4 regions of the Heyndrickxia faecalis genome follow, and region 4 is predicted to be linked to each of the others. Evidence: riboswitches for the same ligand, from Rfam matches in the RefSeq annotation. Region 4 holds a riboswitch; each other region holds the start of a gene.
The links. Region 4 has a riboswitch for S-adenosylmethionine ahead of ABR335_RS14285 (methionine biosynthesis PLP-dependent protein). Riboswitches for the same ligand answer to the same signal wherever they lie in the genome.

Region 1: another riboswitch for S-adenosylmethionine. It lies ahead of ABR335_RS03985 (5-methyltetrahydropteroyltriglutamate--homocysteine S-methyltransferase); the one in region 4 lies ahead of ABR335_RS14285 (methionine biosynthesis PLP-dependent protein).
Region 2: another riboswitch for S-adenosylmethionine. It lies ahead of ABR335_RS02540 (YezD family protein); the one in region 4 lies ahead of ABR335_RS14285 (methionine biosynthesis PLP-dependent protein).
Region 3: another riboswitch for S-adenosylmethionine. It lies ahead of metK (methionine adenosyltransferase); the one in region 4 lies ahead of ABR335_RS14285 (methionine biosynthesis PLP-dependent protein).

The regions. Positions count from the first base shown of each region.
Region 1 covers NZ_CP158453.1:873,519-878,880, forward strand. The annotation lists gene ABR335_RS03970 (sensor histidine kinase) at 1-477, shown strand, start outside; gene ABR335_RS03975 (LytR/AlgR family response regulator transcription factor) at 437-1,186, shown strand; gene ABR335_RS03980 (L-lactate MFS transporter) at 1,636-2,871, shown strand; gene ABR335_RS03985 (5-methyltetrahydropteroyltriglutamate--homocysteine S-methyltransferase) at 2,974-4,077, opposite strand; SAM riboswitch class I at 4,216-4,318, opposite strand; gene ABR335_RS03990 (Bax inhibitor-1/YccA family protein) at 4,470-5,105, shown strand; gene ABR335_RS03995 (hypothetical protein) at 5,127-5,362, opposite strand, start outside.
Region 2 covers NZ_CP158453.1:530,032-535,393, forward strand. The annotation lists gene ssuD (FMNH2-dependent alkanesulfonate monooxygenase) at 1-319, shown strand, start outside; gene ssuC (aliphatic sulfonate ABC transporter permease SsuC) at 333-1,091, shown strand; gene ABR335_RS02530 (ATP-binding cassette domain-containing protein) at 1,106-1,864, shown strand; gene ssuE (NADPH-dependent FMN reductase) at 1,885-2,424, shown strand; gene ABR335_RS02540 (YezD family protein) at 2,513-2,692, opposite strand; SAM riboswitch class I at 2,808-2,914, opposite strand; gene ABR335_RS02545 (bifunctional GNAT family N-acetyltransferase/carbon-nitrogen hydrolase family protein) at 3,399-4,940, shown strand; gene ABR335_RS02550 (AEC family transporter) at 5,067-5,362, opposite strand, start outside.
Region 3 covers NZ_CP158453.1:1,285,240-1,290,601, reverse strand. The annotation lists gene asnB (asparagine synthase (glutamine-hydrolyzing)) at 1-604, opposite strand, end outside; gene metK (methionine adenosyltransferase) at 835-2,046, opposite strand; SAM riboswitch class I at 2,192-2,340, opposite strand; gene pckA (phosphoenolpyruvate carboxykinase (ATP)) at 2,511-4,100, shown strand; gene ABR335_RS06080 (DNA mismatch repair protein MutT) at 4,251-4,640, opposite strand; gene ABR335_RS06075 (DUF2584 family protein) at 5,121-5,362, opposite strand, start outside.
Region 4 covers NZ_CP158453.1:2,963,583-2,968,944, reverse strand. The annotation lists gene ABR335_RS14295 (ABC transporter ATP-binding protein) at 1-764, shown strand, start outside; gene ABR335_RS14290 (ABC transporter permease) at 755-1,894, shown strand; SAM riboswitch class I at 2,003-2,122, shown strand; gene ABR335_RS14285 (methionine biosynthesis PLP-dependent protein) at 2,200-3,315, shown strand; gene metC (cystathionine beta-lyase) at 3,312-4,487, shown strand; gene ABR335_RS14275 (hypothetical protein) at 4,966-5,148, opposite strand.

The DNA of each region.
Region 1 (5,362 bases), 1.4 Mb from region 4:
ACCGACGATTTTATTGATATTAATAAAGAACTGCAGCAAGTACGCGACTATATTGAGATTGAAAAAGCGAGGTTCGGCAGCCGCCTGCAGGTTGAATATGAGATTGACGTCGTATCCGTGCTGATCCCGAGCCTAATTATCCAGCCGCTTGTGGAAAATGCGATCAACCACGGGATTTTAAAAGTAAAAGGGCCAGGAGTCGTAAAAATCTCCGTCAAAGAGGCAGGAGATAAAGTACGCATCAGTGTGACGGATACAGGGGCAGGCATTCCGGAAGAAGTGATTGAGCATGTTTATCAGGATAATATGCCGGTCACACAGATTGGCCTTTATAATGTCCATCGCCGTGTCAAACTGATTTATGGAAACGGTCTGGTCATTAGAAGGCTGAATCCCGGAACAGAAGTTTATTTTGAGGTTCCGAAGGTGGGAGAATATGAAAGCCATTATAGTGGAAGACGAAATACCGGCACGTGAAGAATTGGCGTATTTGATTGAAACGTACAGTGAGATTGAAATTACCGATTGTTTTGAAGATGGGCTGGATGTGTTGAAATTTTTGCAGGAACATGAAACAGATGCGATTTTTCTCGATATTAATATTCCTTCCCTGGATGGCATGCTGCTGGCAGGCAGCATCAGCAAATTTGCGCATAAACCGTATATTATTTTTACAACGGCTTATAAGGAACACGCCGTCCAGGCTTTTGAACTAGAAGCATTTGATTATATTTTAAAACCGTATGAAGAAAAAAGAATTGCCGCCATGTTGAAAAGGCTCGAGGCTGCGTATAAAAGAGAGCATTCATTGCTGGGGGAAGAAGGGGCTGTGCCGCGAAACGGCGGGCTGCACCGGAAAGAGCGGGTGAACTTGCGCAAGGGCGAGAAAATTATTGTGGCGGATGCAAACGATATTTTTTACTGCGCCGCTCAGGAAAAAATCACGCTTGTTTATACACAACAGGAAACGTTTGAAATGCCCATGGCGATATCCGAGTTCCAGTCCCTTTTGCCTGAGGATCTTTTCTTTCGCTGCCACCGGTCTTATCTTGTAAATTTAACGAAGATCCGGGAAATTGTGCCGTGGTTCAATCAAACGTATTTGCTCCGTTTAAACGGGATGGACGCGGAAATACCGGTAAGCAGAAGAAATGTGAAACAGTTTAAAGCGCTGATGCATTTTTAATATAAAGCGCCCAGCCATGCAGGAAAAGCGGCTGGCATGAACACGAAAAGTGTATGCCGGCTTTTTCCTTTTTTGCCGGGGCAGGCGTGAAAAATAGCATGGCCTACTTTGCGCACTGCGGCCGTTCGCGTGTGAAAAGTTGCCTGCTTTCCAATTTGCCATCCTCCAAGGTGTTGCGCCGAAAAAGCGGGCATGGCCTGCTTCCGGCAATACCGTTTTTCAGGAAGATTGTGCATAAATTGGAATACCTGATTTTATCCATATGCCATCTTTTATGGACATTGCGCGGGAAAGTTTCAAGAAGCGGTTTGTTCCTGTGCCATCCATTCCTTTCTGTATACCGTTTATTCCTTTTTAAAGCATTCTCGTTCCGAAAATGCGTTCCCTCCTTATTTTCGTACTATAATTTGAACTGTAGAAAAGGACAGAAGAAACGGGAGGAACCGGACATGTTAGAACGAAAAGCAAACCGCAGCCTGATTGTATTAGGGACGATGATTGTACAAATGGGGCTTGGGACTGTTTATACATGGAGTTTATTTAACCAGCCGCTTGTTGATAAATTCGGGTGGCAATTGAGTGCAGTATCGACGACATTTTCCATTTTAAGCCTGGCACTTGCAGTATCGACATTGTTTGCGACAAAATTGCAGGCAAAATGGGGACTGCGCCGCCTGGTTGCTTTTTCCGGCATTTTGCTTGGCACAGGATTAATCTTAAGTTCATTTGCACCTTCACTTTGGATGCTCTATCTGTTGGCAGGCCTTATTGTCGGTTATGCTGACGGGACAGCTTACATCACGACTTTATCCAATTTAATGAAATGGTTTCCGGATAAAAAAGGCCTCGTTTCAGGCATCTCCGTTGGGGCATACGGGACCGGCAGCCTGGTATTTAAGTTTATAAACGGTGCCGTCCTCAGTTCGTTTGGTGTCACACAGGCTTTTCTTTGCTGGGGAGTGATTGCAATTGCCATGATCACCGGCGGATCTTTCCTCTTGAAAGAAGCAGAAAATACAACCACATCCGGTACTGTGTCCAAACAGCCGGCCGGAAAAGATTTTACCATCAAAGAAATGCTCAAAACGAAACAAGCTTACCTCTTATTCATCGTGTTCTTCACGGCGTGTATGAGCGGTTTATATCTGATCGGCCTTGTTAAAGACATCGGCACGGGGCTTGTCGGGCTGGATGTTGCGACGGCCAGCAATGCAGTGGCGCTGATTGCCGTCTTTAACACCATCGGGCGGCTCGTTCTCGGCGGTTTATCAGACCATGTGGGAAGAATGAAAGTGGTATCAGGGACGCTGCTCGCGACGGCCGTTGCGGTTTCCATTTTGAGCTATGCCCACTTAAATTTCGCCCTGTTCTTTATCTGTGTTGCTGCGATTGCTTTCGGTTTCGGCGGAAATGTCACCGTATTTCCGGCTATTATTTCAGACTTCTTCGGCCTGAAAAATCAAAGCGCCAATTATTCAGTGATTTACCAAGGCTTCGGCATCGGCGCATTATCCGGATCGGTCATCGCTTCCCTTCTCGGGGGCTTTATGCCGACATTCCATGCGATTACGATTCTCTGCCTGGTCTCTTTTGCGATTACGCTTTTCATTAAATCGCCGGCTGAAGAAGCAGCCCACGCACACGGGGTTCGGGGAAATGTCGGTCGTGCCCAGCATTCGCATTAAAGCAAGGGATGTGTGCTTCGATCATGAACAAGCAGACAGGAAAGGGATTCGTGCCTGCATCATGATAAAAAACCCGCTGGCTGCCCAGCGGGTTTTCCCGGTTTATCCCCAAATTTCCTTTGCGGTATCCACAATATATTTTACTTTGTCCCACTGCTGCTCTTCTGTTAAAAGATTGCCGTGGTGGGTGGAGGAGAAGCCGCACTGGGTGCTGATGCAAAGCTGTTCGAGCGGTACATGCCTGGATGCTTCCCGAATCCGGTTTTTGATCAGCACTTTATCTTCAAGCTCTCCCTTTTTCGATGTGAAAATGCCAAGCACGACTTTCGGCCCGCCTTCCGGAATGTATTTCAACGGTTCAAACCCGCCGGAACGCTCATCGTCGTATTCAAGGAAAAACCCGTCTACTTTTTCATTTGCAAAGATTTTCGGGGCAATTTTATCATACGGACCTTCAAAAGCCCATTTCGACTGGTAGTTGCCGCGGCACAGATGGGTTGTGATGGTCAGATCATCCGGCTTGCCTTCCAGTACGCTGTTTGCTACATGTAAAGCGAGATCAATCAATCTTTCCCTTTCGAGCTCACTGTCTGCAAACGGCAGTTTCGGTGCACACAGGCCGGCAAGATAAACATCATCCAGCTGCAAGTAGCGGCAGCCGGCATCATAAAAAGCTTTGATCGCATCCCGGTAAGTTTGGATAATATCATTTGCGTATTCTTCAAGATCCGGGTAAATGTCTTCATTGCGGATTCCGGCATTGAAAAACTGATTCGGGCTTGGAATAGTCATTTTCGCAACCGCCCTGTCCCCGGCGATTTCTTTCAGCGCAATAAAATCTTTTATGTGCGGATGGTCCGGGTTAAAGGAGACTTTTCCGGTTACCCGGACGTCATAAGCTTCCGTTTCGATGCCGACAAACCGGTATCCATGGTTCGGCACGTACCCTTTTACCCCGTTTAAATGTTCCATGAAATCCGTATGCCAGAATCTCCGCCGGAATTCTCCGTCCGTTACCGCTTCGAGGCCGGCTTCAATTTGTTTGCCGACCAGGCGGCGGATTTCTTCATTTTCAATTGCACGCAAGTCTTCGGCCGGGATGGTTCCCGCTGCAAATTTTTCCCGCGCTTCGTGCAACCGGGCCGGGCGCAAAAAGCTTCCGACAATGTCTGCCCTGTACGGCGCTTTTGTTAATGTTTTTGTCATCATGATTCCCTCTTTCTGCATATTTTTTAAAACAGCTGCTGTGCGCAGAAAGAAATTGCTTTTAGCTGCATGGGCCCATTAAAAAAACCTCTTCGGCAATAAGAAGAGGTATGGATTGCAAAACAGAACCGTCCGCTCTTCTTATCTTCAAGCAATTGCTTTCTGGAATTGGCACAGTTCTTTAAAAAAGACCGCTGCCGAGGCTTCAAAGGGCCAGTCCCTCCACCTCTCTGGATAAGAATTTTAAATATTATTTAGTTTAAATACACTTTAAATGTTCCACCCATTTTTGTCAAGGGCATTCGCAAAATTTTTTAAAATGGGACGGAAAGATTGAAATCAGGGGCGATGTGAAAATATAATAGTAATAAGAAAAACAAAGGAGGGATTTTATGGAGGCCATACAATCAAGGCCTGTATTCCAGAAAGTGCTTGGCGTCTTTGCCGTTTCACTGCTGTTTGCAACGGCGGGTTTATATACGGGGAGATTCATTCCGCCTGCGCTTATGATGCCGCTGATGGTTGCAGAAATTGCAATGGTCATCGCCGCTTTCTGGTTAAGAAGGAAAAAGAGCGTCGGGTATTTGTTCGTTTATGCTTTCACCTTTATTTCCGGTATTACGACATATCCGATTGTAGCTTATTATGCATCCCAGGCCGGTGCTGAGGTCGTCCTGCTCGCTTTTGGTTCCACGTTCGGCATTTTTGCCGTGATGGGCGTTATTGGGGCCGTTACCAAGAGGGATCTTGGCTTTTTAAGCACCGCATTGCTTGTCGCATTGTTGGCGCTGATCTTCATCGGAATATTCAGCATTTTCAGCCCGTTAACCTCAACCGGGATGCTCGCGTACTCCTTCATTGGCGCGATTGTTTTTTCCCTGTATGTTGTTTTTGACTTTAACCAAATGAAGCACCATGGCATTTCCGAGGAAATGGTCCCGCTTTTGGCTTTAAGCCTGTACCTTGATTTTATCAACCTGTTTATTTACATTTTGCAAATTCTCGGCATTTTGGGAAGCGACGATTGAGAAAAAAGAAAACGCCCGCCATTAACCGGCAGGCGTTTTCTTTTTCACATGTTGGATGTCAAACAAAACAATACGGTCTTTTTGCTCCCATTCGGGGATGCGCGCTTCCCATGCTGCCCGGACCATTTGTGCCAAATGCTGCTGCGCATCCGGCCCCATCAGCGATAAAAACAGCGCTTTCCGGTGGAGATGCTCTTTTCCATCGAGCGTCTGGATCGCATTTTCGCCAAACAACGTTTTTTGAATACGTTTCGGCA
Region 2 (5,362 bases), 1.1 Mb from region 4:
ATCTCTCCACAACGGCAGCCGCGACAATCTTGAAATTAGTCCGAACCTTTGGGCCGGCGTCGGGCTCGTGCGCGGCGGGGCGGGAACGGCACTTGTAGGGAGCCCGGAAATTGTCGCAGAAAGAATGAAGGAATATGCGGAGCTTGGCATTGAAACGTTCATTTTATCCGGTTATCCGCATCTTGAAGAAGCGTACCGGACGGCTGAGCTGTTGTTCCCATACCTGCCGCTTGAACAGCCTGATGCCCCCGTTTCCAATGTCATCAGCCCGTTCGGCGAGATTGTGGCGAACGATGCACTGCCGAAAGTATTAAAGTAAGGAGGCCGATCTGATGTTGAAAAAACGCGTCATGCCGTGGGTGGTGCCGGTTTGCCTGCTGTTTGCCTGGCAGCTTGCAAGTTCTGCTGGCATCTTGCCACCCAATGTGCTCCCAAGCCCTGTTGCCGTTGTAAAAGCGGCTTGGGGTCTCACGCAATCCGGGCAGCTTTTCAATTATATCGGCGCAAGCACAAAACGGGCACTGATCGGATTTTTGGTTGGCGGCGGAATCGGATTTGGACTTGGGTTGTTTACCGGGCTGTCCAAAAAAGCGGAAAGCCTGCTCGATAGTACCGTGCAAATGATCCGGAACGTTCCCCACCTTGCCCTGATTCCGATTGTCATTTTATGGTTCGGGATCGGGGAAGAAGCGAAGCTGTTTCTCGTTGCGCTCGGCACCTTTTTTCCAATCTATTTAAATACGTTCCATGGCATCCGCTCGGTGGACAGAGCGCTAATCGAAATGGGAGAAGTTTACGGGCTGAAAGGGACGGCACTTTTTTGGCATATGATCCTGCCGGGGGCGCTTCCTTCCATCTTAGTCGGTGTGCGCTATGCGCTCGGGGTCACATGGGTAACCTTGATTGTGGCCGAAACGATTGCATCCAACTCCGGCATTGGCTATATGGCCATGAACGCCCGCGAGTTCATGCAGCTTGATGTTGTCGTTTTGAGTATTGTCTTATATGCCCTTCTTGGAAAACTGTCCGACTGGCTGGCAAAAATCGCAGAACAACGATTGTTAAAGTGGCACCCGTCATATCAAAAATAAAGGAGGAGGAAACGATGCCGAAAGAAAAGGCGTTTGCTGTAGAGATTGAGGGGCTGGAGAAATCATTCGGCAGCCATCGCATCCTGCGCCATCTTCATTTAAAAATAAGAAAAGGGGAATTTGTTGCGATTGTTGGGAGGAGCGGATGCGGCAAAAGTACGCTTCTCAGGCTGCTTTCAGGACTTGAAGCGGCAAGCGGCGGAAAAATCCTTATAAACGGGGCGCCTTTATCCGGCAGAAACGGATCGGCAAAAATGATGTTTCAGGACGGCCGCCTGCTCCCATGGAAAACCGTGCTTCAAAATGTCGGGCTTGGCCTTGCGGGCGACTGGAAGAACAAGGCACTTGAAATGCTTGGAAAAGTCGGGCTGGAAGGGCGTGCAAATGATTGGCCTTCGTCTTTATCCGGCGGCCAGAAACAAAGGGTGGCACTGGCGAGGGCATTAATCCATGAGCCGGACATCCTTCTCCTCGATGAACCGCTTGGGGCGCTCGATGCATTAACCCGGATTGAAATGCATGCGCTGATCCAGTCGCTTTGGCTTGAAAAACATTTTACGGCCATATTGGTGACACATGACGTGGAAGAAGCAGTCGCCCTCGCTGATCGGGTTGTGTTAATCGAAGAGGGGGAAATTGCGATGGATTATCCGGTAAAACTTCCTTATCCACGGAAAAGGGACCACGCCCTCTTTTCAGCAACGACCAATCATATTTTAAACCGCATTTTAGGGAACAACGGCCATCAGCTGTTGCACGCAATGAAAAATTAAGGAAGAATTGGGGGATTCATATGGCGGAAAAAGTGGTACTGCTGAACGGGAGCCCTTCTGCGTATACGAGATTAAATGGGATCCGTGATTATATCAGGGCCGGGTTAAGGGGGCACGGGTACGAACCGGAGCTCATCAATATTCGGGAACTTCCGGCCGGCGATTTAATGAATGCCCGGCAAAGCCCGCCCATCACCAGGGCATTAAGAAAAGTAGAAGAAGGCGATACGGTAATCATTTTGACACCGGTCTATAAAGCGTCTTATTCCGGATTGCTCAAGACATTTCTGGATCTTTTGCCGCAAAATGGCTTATCCGGCAAGCAGGTGCTGCCACTCGCCATGGGCGGTACATTCGGCCACTTGCTCGCGCTCGATTACGCCTTGAAACCGGTTTTGGCCTCACTCGGGACAACGTGCATAGAAAAAGGGGTGTTTATTCTCGACCAACAAGTGAAAAAAAGGGATGGACTCTATGAACTCGACCGGCAAGCAGCTGACCGCCTGAATGCTGCTTTAAAAACATTGTTTCCGCAAACTTCAATATCTTTGTACTCATAAACAAATCCGGCATTTGGACGATATCCAAATGCCGGCATTCGTGTCGTACGAAAAACGGGGAAAGCGATAACCGGAGTACCGGCGCCCGTCATCCCATCTTTTGGTTGGGAAGTGCCGCTTTTTTCTTTTCCAGTGCAAACCGGACTTTCTCGGTTGTTTCGATCTGTGTGATGTTCCCTTCATGGATCGAAATGACCACTGTTCCAAACTCCAGTTTTTGCAATGATTCCATAATGCGGGCGATTTTTGTTTCATCAATATGAGCCATTTTTCACTACCCCCAAAAATAAATTTCGTGTGTGCCTGGTGGTCCGGCCGGCAATTCGGATGATCCAAAAAAGAAAGGCCCCCTTCAAGAAAGTTAAGAAGAGGGCGCACTCCTTAACTTATCTTCCAAGCTTGACGCTTGCTGGAATTAGCACAGTATTCCCAAAAAGAATCTGTTGCTGAGGTTTCCTCGGGCCAGTCCCTCCCCCTCTCTTGATAAGTTGTATAGCAAGAAAATAATTTGTTAAAACTATGATAAATAATATTATTCCGATTTGTCAACTTATATTTTCAACATTTCGGTTTACTCGAAGGGCAGGTAAGTGAAAAAATGGGAAGACACTCCATCATCTCATTGTACACGGTGAAATGAACATCTAGAGAGAGGTATTCCAATTGCTGGATGATGAAAGGATACATAGGGATTGCTGAACGAATCCGATTCTGAGTTTGTACCCAATTTGTCTGCAGCTCTCTCAAAGGAAAATGGGCGATTTTTTCTTCTCCATATGTTGAATCGGCTTTCGAGTGCAAGCTTTTCCCTGGATTTGTTGTAAAATCCTTTTAATAGGTGCGGAAAGCTGTCAGCAGCCTTGCTAAATCTAGGAATATTACTGACTTAGCAAGCCCTACATAGAGTTTTTTTGAGCAAAACCGTTCCGGATAGGGTATGATAAAAAGAAAAAGTGTGTTAAGGGTGTGAGATTGTGCCAGAGACAGATGTATCCAAGTTTGAGAAGAAAATCGAGGTGCGGAACATCCGGTTCGAAGACATTGATGATATTATGGCATTGTCGAAAAAATGTTTTCCGGGGATGGAGCCGTGGAAACGCGAGCAGCTCGAGAGCCATATCCGGATTTTTCCGGAAGGGCAGTTTTGCGTGGAATACGAAGGGAAAGTTGTCGGTTCCTGCTCCAGCTTAATTGTCAATTTCGATGAATACGAGGATCAGCATACATGGGATACGATCACCGCGAACGGCTATATTACCAACCATAATCCGCACGGGCTCAACCTGTACGGCATTGAAGTGATGATCGACCCGGAATACCGGCGCATGAAGTTCGGGCATCGATTGTATGAGGCACGGAAAGAGCTTTGCCGGAAAATGAACCTTCAAAGCATCATCATTGGCGGCCGGATTCCGAATTACAGCAAATATAAAGACAAAATGACCCCGCGCGAATACGTGGAAGAGGTTGAGATGCACAATATATATGACCCGGTTCTTTCCTTCCAGCTGCTTGAAGGGTTCCAGATTATGCGGATCAACAGGCAGTATTTGCCGGATGATACAGCATCCGCTTCATTTGCAACGCTTATGGAATGGCATAACGTTGATTATTTGCCGAAGTCCCGCCGTGTCTATCATGCTTCGTTCCCGGTTAGGATTACAGCAATCCAATATATGATGAAAAAAATTGATTCCTTCGATGATTTTGTCAGACAGGTGGAATATTATGTCGATGTGGCAGCGGATTTCGGTTCTGATTTTGCCGTTTTTCCGGAAATTTTCACCACGCAGCTGATGTCCTACCTGGAGGAAAAGCGTCCTGACCAGGCAGTGCGCCGGCTTTCCGAGTACACAGACCAATATATTGAACTGTTTACAGAGCTTGCCGTGCGCTACAATGTCAACATTATCGGCGGGTCCCATTTTGTGGAAGAAGACGGGGGCATTTACAATGTCGCCTTTTTGTTCCGGCGCGACGGGACGATCGAAAGGCAGACCAAACTCCATATTACGCCAAATGAGCGGAAATGGTGGGGGATCGCGGAAGGAAACGAACTCAATGTATTTGATACGGATTGCGGGAAAATTGCGATTCTGATTTGCTATGATATCGAGTTTCCGGAGCTGGCCCGTGTCGCTGTCGACTACGGCGCGAACATTATTTTTGTCCCGTTTTGCACGGACGACCGCCAAGCCTATTTGCGCGTCCGCTACTGTGCGCAGGCGCGGGCCATTGAAAACCAGGTGTACACCTGTATTGCGGGAACAGTCGGAAACCTGACCCACGTGGAAAACATGGATATCCAGTATGCCCAGTCCGGCATTTTTTCCCCCTCCGATTTTGGTTTTGCCCGCGACGGCATTGTCGGGGAATGCGATCCCAATGTCGATACCGTCGTTGTCGGCGATGTCGATCTTGAGAAACTGCGCCGCAACCGCAACAGCGGCTCCGTCCGGCAACTGGCCGACCGGAGAAGAGATTTGTATCAGATTAAAATCAACAGCAGGGCCTGATCGTATACGGACTGGCTGCAAGATCGGCCGGTCAGCCGCCAAGTGCCTGAACGGCTGCTTGGAAAACCCGGATATCGTATCAAAAAACCGCTTAGAGGATGGGAGCTCTAAGCGGTTTTTCATGATTCAGGCGATCTTCAGCACGGCCATCAGACTGGTCATCAGCACAATGCTGATCAAAATGGACAAAGAGTTCAACGTGCTGGACATGGCGACATTGCCGCCGCATTTCTGGGTAAATGCCGTGCAGACGGCGGAAATCGGCGCAAACGCGATAATCACGAGCACGAGCCGGACCTCAAGCGGCAGCGGTAGCAAGAAATAAAAGAATACTGCAAACAGGATGGCCATTCCGTAACGGATGATGACGGCTTTTAAGATGCCTGCAACCTGGCTTTTTTCGAGCCGGAGTTCAAAACCGA
Region 3 (5,362 bases), 1.7 Mb from region 4:
TCCGGATGTCTTTTGTCATGGTGAAAGGTTCGGGCACAAATTGGTAGGTTAAATAATATTGGACAGCATCATAATTCAGTTCTGGTTTTTCCATGGCAAGCAAAATGCTTTTCTTTTCAGAACCGAAATACATTTTATCGCCGTCTTCATAATAGAAGAACGGTTTAATGCCGAACGGGTCACGCGCGCCGCAAAGCGTTTGTTCCTGCTTATCCCAGATCGCAAACCCGAACATCCCGCGCAGACGTCCGATTGCTTTTTCGCCGTAACGGCTGTACATGGCAAGAATGACTTCCGTATCCGAATTCGTTTCGAATGTCATCCCTTCTTTTAGCAGTTCTTCACGCAATTCCACATAGTTATAAATTTCGCCATTAAAAATAATCCAGTACCGTTCGTTTTCGTATGTTAAAGGCTGGTGCCCCGCCTCGATATCGATAATGCTCAGGCGCCTGAAACCGAACTGGATATGCTCGTCTTCATAAAAGCCTTCATCATCCGGGCCGCGGTGCTCAATCATATGATTCATCTGTTTAAACCGTTGCCTGTCTTCGTCTGATAATGTAACGGGATGGTCATGGACGCAGCCAATAAATCCGCACATGTAAAAAGTCACCTACTTCATTTCGATATACTCTATTGTAAATTTATTTCTTTAAAAAACAAATGCATTTCCGCCAAAATTTGACGGCCAAATTCTGCACATGTAATATAGTTTAGCATGTTTTCCGCCAGTTTGCAGGGTTTTTGTTAAAAATGAGGCAAACAGGATTCCTTATTCCCGCCGTTTTATGAAAAAGAGCGGCCTGTATACCAGGCGCGCTCTTTTTCATATTATTTTCCGATATGATTGCGGGCGAATTCGTTCAACGCCCCGGCTTTGTCCGTTTTTTCCCAAGGCACATCCAAATCATCGCGGCCGAAATGCCCGTACGCAGCGATCTGCCTGTAAATCGGACGGCGCAAGTCGAGCATTTTGATAATGCCGGCCGGGCGCAGGTCAAAATGAGCTTCGACCGCCTCGATCAGCACTTTTTCCGGCACTTTTCCGGTCCCAAACGTATCGATGGAAATAGAAACGGGCTTCGCCACCCCGATCGCATACGCAAGCTGTACCTCGCATTTTTCCGCAAGGCCTGCCGCAACAATATTTTTCGCAACATAGCGGGCGGCATAAGCAGCGGAACGGTCCACTTTCGTCGGGTCTTTCCCGGAAAATGCGCCGCCGCCGTGACGGGCATAGCCGCCGTAAGTGTCGACAATGATTTTGCGGCCGGTCAGCCCCGCATCCCCTTGAGGGCCGCCGATAACAAAGCGGCCGGTCGGATTAATCAAATACTTTGTATCCGCATCGAGCAAGTGTGCCGGCACAACCGGTTCAATGACGTATTTTTTCATATCTTCCTGGATTTGTCCGGCGCTGATGTCAGGATCATGCTGCGTTGAAATGACAATCGTATCAATCCGGGCAGGCTGGTTGTTCTCGTCATATTCAACTGTCACCTGTGTCTTTGCATCCGGGCGCAAATACGGGATCACTTCTTGTTTGCGGAGTTCAGCAAGACGGCGGGCAAGCTTGTGGGCAAGCGAAATGGGAAGCGGCATCAGCTCTTCTGTCTCATTGCAGGCAAACCCGAACATCAGGCCCTGGTCGCCGGCTCCGATTGCCTCAATCTCTTCGTCGCTCATCCCGCCTTCGCGGGCTTCCAAAGCCTGGTTAACGCCGCGCGCAATATCTTCGGACTGTTCGTCAATCGATGTCAGCACCGCGCAGGTTTCCGCATCAAACCCGTATTTCGCGCGCGTATAGCCGATCTCTTTAATGGTCTTGCGCACCACTTTCGGAATATCCACATATGTATTGGTGGAAATTTCCCCCGTGACGAGCACAAGCCCTGTCGTGACGGAAGTTTCACAGGCAACGCGGGCATTCGGGTCTTTTTCTAAAATGGCATCCAAAATGGCATCGGAAATCTGGTCGCAAATTTTGTCCGGATGGCCTTCCGTCACCGATTCCGATGTGAACAAATGCCGTCCTTTTAACATCCGCTTTTCCTCCTTATATGGTTACATATTGGAAACGGTACTCATACCCTAAACTCGATTCATTTCATGTACAAAGCCAAAAATAAAAACCTTCCCCATTCATCATGAGTGGAAAGGTTTTGACTTCAATCAATCGCGCCTTTCACTCTTATCGTTCAAGGAAACATTCCTTGCTGCAGGTTAGCACCTTTGCCTGGAAGTCAAGCGGCAGCTGCGTTGCGAGCGCATTGCCTGTTCCAGAGGCGGGTTGCTGGGTTTCATCGGGCCCGTCCCTCCACCAGCTCGGGATAAGAGTATCCGTTCAAAGTAAAATCATACGCAATTTAGCAGGCGCTGTCAATGATTTTTTCGCCCTTCTCCCCTTTGTCCTCTGCATTTTTCCCGGAAAAAAGTATGTAATAAACGGATGAATATGTTATACTGATATCGTTTAAAGTGAAATAAGTTATTCAAAGGGGCGGTTTATGAAAATGGATCTGATTGGCGCTTCTGACGATTTAAAGTTTTTGTTGTCGGGGGAAAACGTACGCATGCAGCTTTCCGTGCCACAATTAATGGAAAAAATTATCGAACGGAAAGAAGCTGTACTGACAACGGAAGGGGCCATTTCTGCAGCAACAGGAAAATATACAGGAAGGTCACCGAAAGATAAATTTATTGTCGTCGACTCCGAATCAAAAGACCGTGTCGACTGGGGCAAAATCAACCAGCCGGTTTCTCCCGGCGTGTTCAACAGGCTTTATGAAAAAATGGTCCGGCATTTAAAAGGGAAAGACGAAATTTTTGTGTTTAAAGGTTTTGCGGGTGCCGATCCAAAAAGCCGCCTTCCGATCCAGACCGTGAATGAGTTCGCCTGGCATAATTTATTCGCGCATCAATTGTTTATCCGGCCGGATGCGGAGGAGCTCTATCAACACGATGCGCAATTTACGATTCTTTCCGCGCCGCTGTTTAAGGCAGACCCGGCGCTTGACGGCACGCATTCCGAAGCGTTCATCATGATTTCACTTGAACGCCGGATAATTTTGATCGGCGGGACGGAATATGCAGGCGAAATGAAAAAAAGCATTTTTTCCATCATGAATTACTTGCTGCCGCAAAAAGGCATCCTTCCCATGCACTGCTCCGCCAATACTGGGAAAAACGGCGATACGGCCCTGTTTTTCGGCTTGTCCGGGACCGGGAAAACGACGCTTTCCGCCGATCCGGAGCGCGCACTTATAGGGGACGATGAGCACGGCTGGTCCGACAGCGGTGTCTTCAATATTGAAGGCGGATGCTATGCAAAGTGCATCGGGCTTACGGAAGAAAAAGAACCACAAATTTACCAGGCGATCCGTTTTGGGACCGTACTTGAAAATGTGGTCGTAGATCCGGTGTCCCGCAAACCGCAATATGACAACAATGCACTGACGGAAAATACAAGGGCTGCTTACCCGATTGAAAACATCGGCAATATTGCCCGCTCCGGCATGGCCGGCCATCCGTCAACCATTATATTCCTGACGGCCGATGCATCCGGTGTCCTGCCGCCGATCAGCAGGCTGACAAAAGAGCAGGCCATGTACCATTTCTTAAGCGGTTACACTTCTAAACTGGCCGGTACCGAACGCGGCGTCACGCGCCCGGAAGCCGTGTTCTCCACTTGCTTCGGCGCGCCGTTTTTGCCGCTTGAGCCCGCCGTTTATGCGGAAATGCTCGGCGAGAAAGTTGACAGGCACAACGTCCAGGTATTTCTTGTCAATACCGGCTGGACAGGCGGCCCGTACGGAACCGGTTCCCGCATGAAATTAAGCGATACGCGGGCCATGGTCCGGGCTGCGATAAACGGCAAACTGAAAGATACCGAAACACGGCAGGATGATATTTTCGGGCTACACATCCCGGTTCATATTGAAGGGGTGTCAGATGACGTCCTTTATCCGGCAGATACATGGACGGACAAGCAGGCTTACCGTGAAAAAGCGTTCGAACTTGCAGCCCGGTTCAAAGAAAATTTCCGGCAATTTTCGGTGCCGGATGACATTGAAAAACTCGGCGGCCCGCTTATATAAGCATAAACGGGAGCCCGCATTTTAAATTAAAATGAGACTCCAATTAAATTGTGGTATGCTCATTTCTGTAAAAGCGGAAACGCTGCAGCAACCCAAAAGGTTACGGCGAGTACCAAGGGTCTGCTCATTTAAGCAAAAGCGGAAACCCAGTTAAAACCAGGTGCTTGTCTGGACGGCGCTGATTCCTTCCTGCACTGCCCATTGATGGTGGGCACCGGCCATTTTTTCCACAGCCTCGTGAAGGTTGAGCCATTCCAAGTTATGGCTTCCTTTGCGGGGCTGTTCCCATTTTCCTAAATAAAACAGGCCTTCATCCATGGACCGCGCGCCCGTTTCCTGTGCCGCTTTGCCTAAAAAGCCCGCGATTTCAAGTTCCGCGCCGACTGTCCGCATCAGGCAGGCAAGTTCAGACTCCCCGCGGCTGATTTCCCCACCCGGCAGCCTGTAGCCGCTGCCCGATGGCACCACCCCGACTTTTTCTTTTTTCGCATCAAAAATGACGGCATATGCGCCGCAAGCTTTTTTGTAGTCCGTTTCCATCTTTGGACTTCTCCTCCTTTTTCAAGCAAATGCGGAAGGCCGGCCCTTTACCTCAAGTATTCGATTCTGGCGGGAGTAGCTGCCAGCCTTTTTAAATCGCTGCGACCAGTTCTCTTTTCCAGTTTTAGAAGCCGGCCTCTCTTCCGATTAGTATTTTCAATCCTGCCCATTTCATCCCGAAGAACCAGGCTGGCGGCACACTTGCAAGACGTGTTGCGTTCGCCAATATTCCTGTCCACACCGGTCTAGGCCCAGTTGAAAAATTTTAGCAGTTCCATTCACCAATACTCCGGCACCACTCCCGCCGGATCCGTTCTTTCTCCGCGCTACCCGCAAGCTGGTTCACCATTCACAAGGCATTGCCCTTTGGCCGAATTCCGGCGTTCTCCGCAAGACCAGCCAGGCATTACACTTGTAAAATTCCCTTCCGCCCGTCCTGATAAACTAAACAGGCGCCGCGGACCATGGTGCGGCGCCTGTTTAATTCGGCGTGTTCAAAGAAACCAATTCATAGTGAACGATCGTTGTATTGTTTTCCCATTCCAGTTTGCGGATGACAGCGCTTCCGCTCGGCCCGTGTTCCTTCTTTTTCCGGATTTCAACCGGCGTATCAAGCGGATACACGCAGTATCCCGGTTGTTTTAGCAAAAAGAGGTTTTGCTCAATACGCTCTTCTTTTCCGTTCGTCACGAGCATCGTATCGAGTTCCATCGGCATTCCCA
Region 4 (5,362 bases):
ATGCGATATCCAACCTGATTCCTGCTTCAAAAGGCGAAATTAGTATTTACGGCATGAATTATAAAATGCATCGGGAAAAAATCCTTAAAAAAATATTTTTTTTGCAAGACCATACAGTATTGTATCCAAATTTAACAGGGAGAGAGCATTTAAAACTTGTACAAAGATTATGGGAGAGCAAACAAGAATGTGGCGCTGTTATTGAAAAATTAAGCATGGGTTCCTATATCGACAAAAGGGTTTCAAAATATTCGCTTGGCATGCAGCAAAGGCTGCTATTTGGGATGTGCTTGATCAGTTCTTGTGATTTGCTATTGATGGACGAGCCGATGAATGGGCTGGACCCATCCAATATTAAACTGATAAGCAAATCCATTAAGCAACTTAGAGACGAAAATAAAATTGTATTATTTTCTTCCCATATTCTGAACAATGTTGATGAATTATGTGATCGTGTCATCTTTTTAAAGCAAGGAAGAATGGTTTACGAAAGCAGAAAAAATAATCCGGACTTTAATAAATACATCATCATTAAGCTAGAGAATGGGAATGATGCAGATAAAGTTCTTTCCCTGTTTAAAGATGAAGAGATTAAAAATGCCACAGCCAATGAAGTATGGGCGGAGATAGATTCGAGTAAAAGCTCCTTTGTGGTAAATCAGGCATTCGAACAAGACATGAAATTTAAATCATTTTTCATTGGGCAAAAAGGCAGCCAACAAATTTATGAGGAAATATACGAAGGTGAAGATAAATGGGGCTAATCAAGTTAGAGACATTGCGATTCATTAGAAATAAAAAAAATATGACTGTTTTTATTGCTGCTATTTTGATTGTTTTCGTTTTGTTTGCAATTACTTTCGTAGGAGCAAAGAGAACGGACCCGCTCAATGAATATCAGGATAACAAATCCTTACTGGAAAATGCCATTTCACACATGGAATCAAATCCAAATAAGAGTGAAGCAAAGAAGAAAGCACTTGCGGGTTTGCAGGAGGAGTTACGCCTTCGTACAGAACAAATACAAGCTCATGAAGCAGGGGATTGGAAGCAAGAACTGAAATTGCAGATCGCTTTAGATAAAAAATTAATTGCCGGGATTAATGCCGGAAAAATTGTTTTTGGTAATAAAAAAATTGTTCCGCAGACAGAAAAAGCAATACAGCTCAATACCATTCTGCTTAAACAAAATATTCATCCGGTAATAGAGTCTTTCGAAACCCCGGGTATTAACTTTACATATCGCATTCTTTTTTACGTATTCCCGTTCTTAATGCCTCTTCTCATTGCTGTTTTAATTGGTGATATTTCAACAAGAGACAAACAAGGCGGTATTAATCATTTTGTGAATGTTTTGCCAGTGAAGCTCAAGAAAATATTGGATGCGAGAATCTTCACTTCATTTGTTTACAGCTTGGCCATCACGATTGTTATCCTGGTTGTTGCGCTCATTATTGGCAGCATCATAAGCCATTTGGGCAGTTGGAAGTACCCTGTGGCGATCAATCTAAATGGGACGGAAGTATTGTGGATTTCAATTGCCCGGTTTTTGGGCAGATCGCTTTTACTAATCCTATGTCTTCTATTATTTATTTCTGTTTTCACCCAGTTTTTAAATACCTTTATTCGAAATCAATTGCTTCTAATGCTCGTTTTGGTGGCTTGTTTTTGTTTCGAGGAAATGATGAGCGGATTTAAGACAAAGTTGTATGCTGTTATGCATATCATCCCTTTTACATTTGTGGATGTGCCGAATATAGTGAATGGAGAAAGTGCAGCAAAATTCAGGAATGAGTATATCAATACTACAGACGGAGTCATTACGCTTCTCCTTTCATCATTGCTGTTTTATTTTCTCACCATATGGATTATCCATAAGAAAAACAAAATTTAAAAAAAGCTTGACGAATCCGAAAAAAAGGGATAAATTGAACGTAAGCAATTTTTAGGTTCGTTGTGTAATTTCTTTTGCGGCGTTGATGGCAAATTTCATATTGGTATTTTCTTATCAAGAGAGGTTGAGGGAATGGCCCGATGAAGCCTCAGCAACCTTCAATGCTTTTACGCATTGAAAAGGTGCTAAGTCCTGCAAGTTATGGGATCATAACTTGAAAGATAAGAAGATGGTTCATGTACGAAAGGAATGGCCTTCTTCTTATTGGAGAAGGCTTTTTGATTTTAAGTGAGGGAGTGTCCATCATGTATCATACAGAAACAAAACTTGCACAAATCGGAAATCGCAGTGACCGCGTGACAGGTGCGGTGAACCCGCCTGTTTATTTTTCTACCGCTTACCGCCACGAAGGCATTGGGCAGTCAACCGGTTTCGATTATTCCCGTACCGGCAACCCGACGCGTCAGTTGCTTGAAGAAGCGATTGCGGATCTGGAGGGCGGGGACCGCGGGTTTGCGTGCAGTTCCGGCATGGCTGCGATTTTCACTGTTTTATCTTTGTTCCAGGCCGGCGATGAGTGGATTGTGAGTGATGATTTATATGGCGGCACCTACCGCCTGCTGGAGCAGGGATATAAAAAATGGGGGCTTTGTTGTAAGTACGTGAATACGTGCAACCCGGAAAATATTGAACAAGAGATCACCCCGAAAACGAAAGCCATCTTCCTCGAAACGCCGACAAACCCCCTCATGCAGCAGACGGATATCGGCGCAGTGGCTGAAATTGCGAAAAGGCACGGAATCCTGCTGATTGTAGACAATACTTTTTACACCCCGCTTTTGCAGCAGCCGATTAAAGAAGGCGCTGATATTGTAGTCCATAGCGCGACGAAATATCTTGGCGGGCATAACGACGTGCTGGCCGGTCTGATCGTGGCAAAGGGTGCTGAACTTTGCGAGCAGCTTTTTCTGTACCATAACGGTGCCGGCGCCACCCTCAGCCCGTTTGATTCGTGGCTTCTGATGCGCGGCATGAAAACGCTGGCGCTTAGGATGGAAAAACACGAAAAAAATGCAAAAGCTGTGGCGGCATTTTTAAGCGCGCATCCGGATGTAAAAGATGTGCTGTATCCAGGCCGCGGCGGGATGCTTTCTTTCCGTGTAAAAGAAGAATCATGGGTCGACCCGTTTTTACGCGGCCTGTCTTTAATTACATTTGCCGAAAGCCTCGGTGGGACGGAAAGTTTTATCACTTACCCGGCTACACAGACGCATGCCGACATTCCGGAAGAAAAACGGATTGCCTCAGGCGTAGACAATTGCCTTTTGCGCTTTTCAGTCGGAATTGAAGATGAACGCGATTTGCTTGCAGATATTGAAAAAGCTTTTGCCAACATTCACGAAGGGGTGCAAACACGATGACAAATGAAGATTATTCTTTTCAAACGAGGCTTTTACATAACAGCCACAAAATAGACCCGGCGACCGGTGCGGTAAGTGTGCCGATCCAGCATGCTTCGACATACCACCAGGCGGACATTGACCAGTTCGGTAAATACGATTACAGCCGCTCGCTCAATCCGACGAGGGAAGCGCTCGAGGATGTCATCGCCGAACTCGAAGGCGGCGTCAAAGGTTTCGCATTTGCTTCCGGGATGGCGGCGATTTCAACAGCGTTTCTGCTTTTGTCGGCGGGCGACCATGTTGTCATCACCGAAGATGTGTATGGCGGCACGTTCCGGATGGTGACGGAAGTCCTGACACGGCTTGGTATTGAACATACATTTGTGGATATGACCAACCTTGAAGAAGTGCGGCAGGCCGTCCGCCCGAACACGAAAGCTTTTTATGTAGAAACCCCTTCAAACCCGCTTTTAAAAGTGACGGATATCCGGGCGGTGAGTGAACTGGCAAAGGCAACCGGGGCGCTCACCTTTGTCGACAACACTTTTTTAACGCCTGCCCTGCAGCGTCCGCTTGAACTCGGGGCGGATATCGTGCTGCACAGCGCGACGAAATTTTTAGCGGGGCACAGCGATGTCGTCGCCGGGCTTGCAGTTGTAAAAGATGAAGCATTGGCAGCGCGCCTCGGCTTTTTGCAAAATTCATTCGGGGCGATACTCGGCGTCCAGGATGCATGGCTCGTTTTGCGCGGGTTGAAAACGTTGCATGTGCGGCTGCTCCAATCACAGCAGTCAGCGGTGAAAATTGCACATTTTCTTGATGCGCATCCGCTTGTACGAAACGTGTATTATCCGGGGCTCGGGCACCATCCGCAGCATGCGTTGCAAAAGCTGGAGGCACAAGGGCCGGGCGCGGTATTGTCGTTTGAACTGGAAGATGAGGAAGCGCTCCGGGCATTCGTCAGCCATGTAAAAATCCCGGTCTTTGCCGTCAGCCTCGGCGCTGTGGAATCGATTCTGTCCTATCCGGCAAAAATGTCCCACGCCGCAATGCCGCCTGAGGACCGAAGAAAACGCGGCATCTCCGACAGCTTGTTGCGCTTATCGGTTGGCCTCGAAAATCCGGATGATCTGATTGCCGATTTTGAGCAGGCTTTTTCATACACGAAAGCGGGCACAACCGTGAAATAATGGACAAACGGCTGCGGGGAATCCGCCCTAATCGGCGGGATTCCCCGTTTCAAAATAGTCGCCCGGGCTTATTTTGAAACGCGAATGGAGGCACGCCCCGTCCGTACGTATGACAAAAACTGCACCACAGAAGCCGCTGAAAAAGCCCGAAAGAAAACATAAAAACGGCGGGAAACCACTGTAAAAAGTGTCCCGCCACTTTTTTCTATTTTTTGTGTAAAGGAAAGGAACGCCCGCATTCACATTATCTCTGCAAGGTTGGGCGTATGGGCATCCTGTTGCTGCATTTGCTGTCTGAAAATCCAGTTTGTTGATTTTCAACAAACTGATAATCCGCAAAGATAATGAGCAATTGCAAAAAGATGGGGGAGGTTTTACTCAAAGCAAGCCGAGTAAACACTCGATACATTGAAAAAGTCTAAACGAATCTTTTTTGCTTCAGGAGCAGCCTTTTTAGCAGCCTTTTCAACAGCTAATTTTATAGATGCAGATTTACTTTAATGCATTTTCTTGCTGCTTTATAAAATTTGATCAAATTTTTAACAAATGTTGTTGTTCCTCCCGCAGCTTTAAGCTTAGCAATCTTAGCAATAGGAAGAACGTTTGTTACAATAGCAGTTCCTACGGCTCCTATACAACCCCAAACTCCAAATGTAACCATTCTCCCATTACTTTTAACAGGTATATTGCTGATCTAACCAATCAATTACAGCTGGATCATCTTGAGCAAGAACACTATCGGGAAAGATTCAATTGTCAATAATACATATGCTAACTGTTAATATTCTGGTGGTATTTCATCAGAACTAGGACTCGATGCCGATGCACTTAACGGAGTCATAGCTTACAATAATAATGAAAATGAAATAATAATA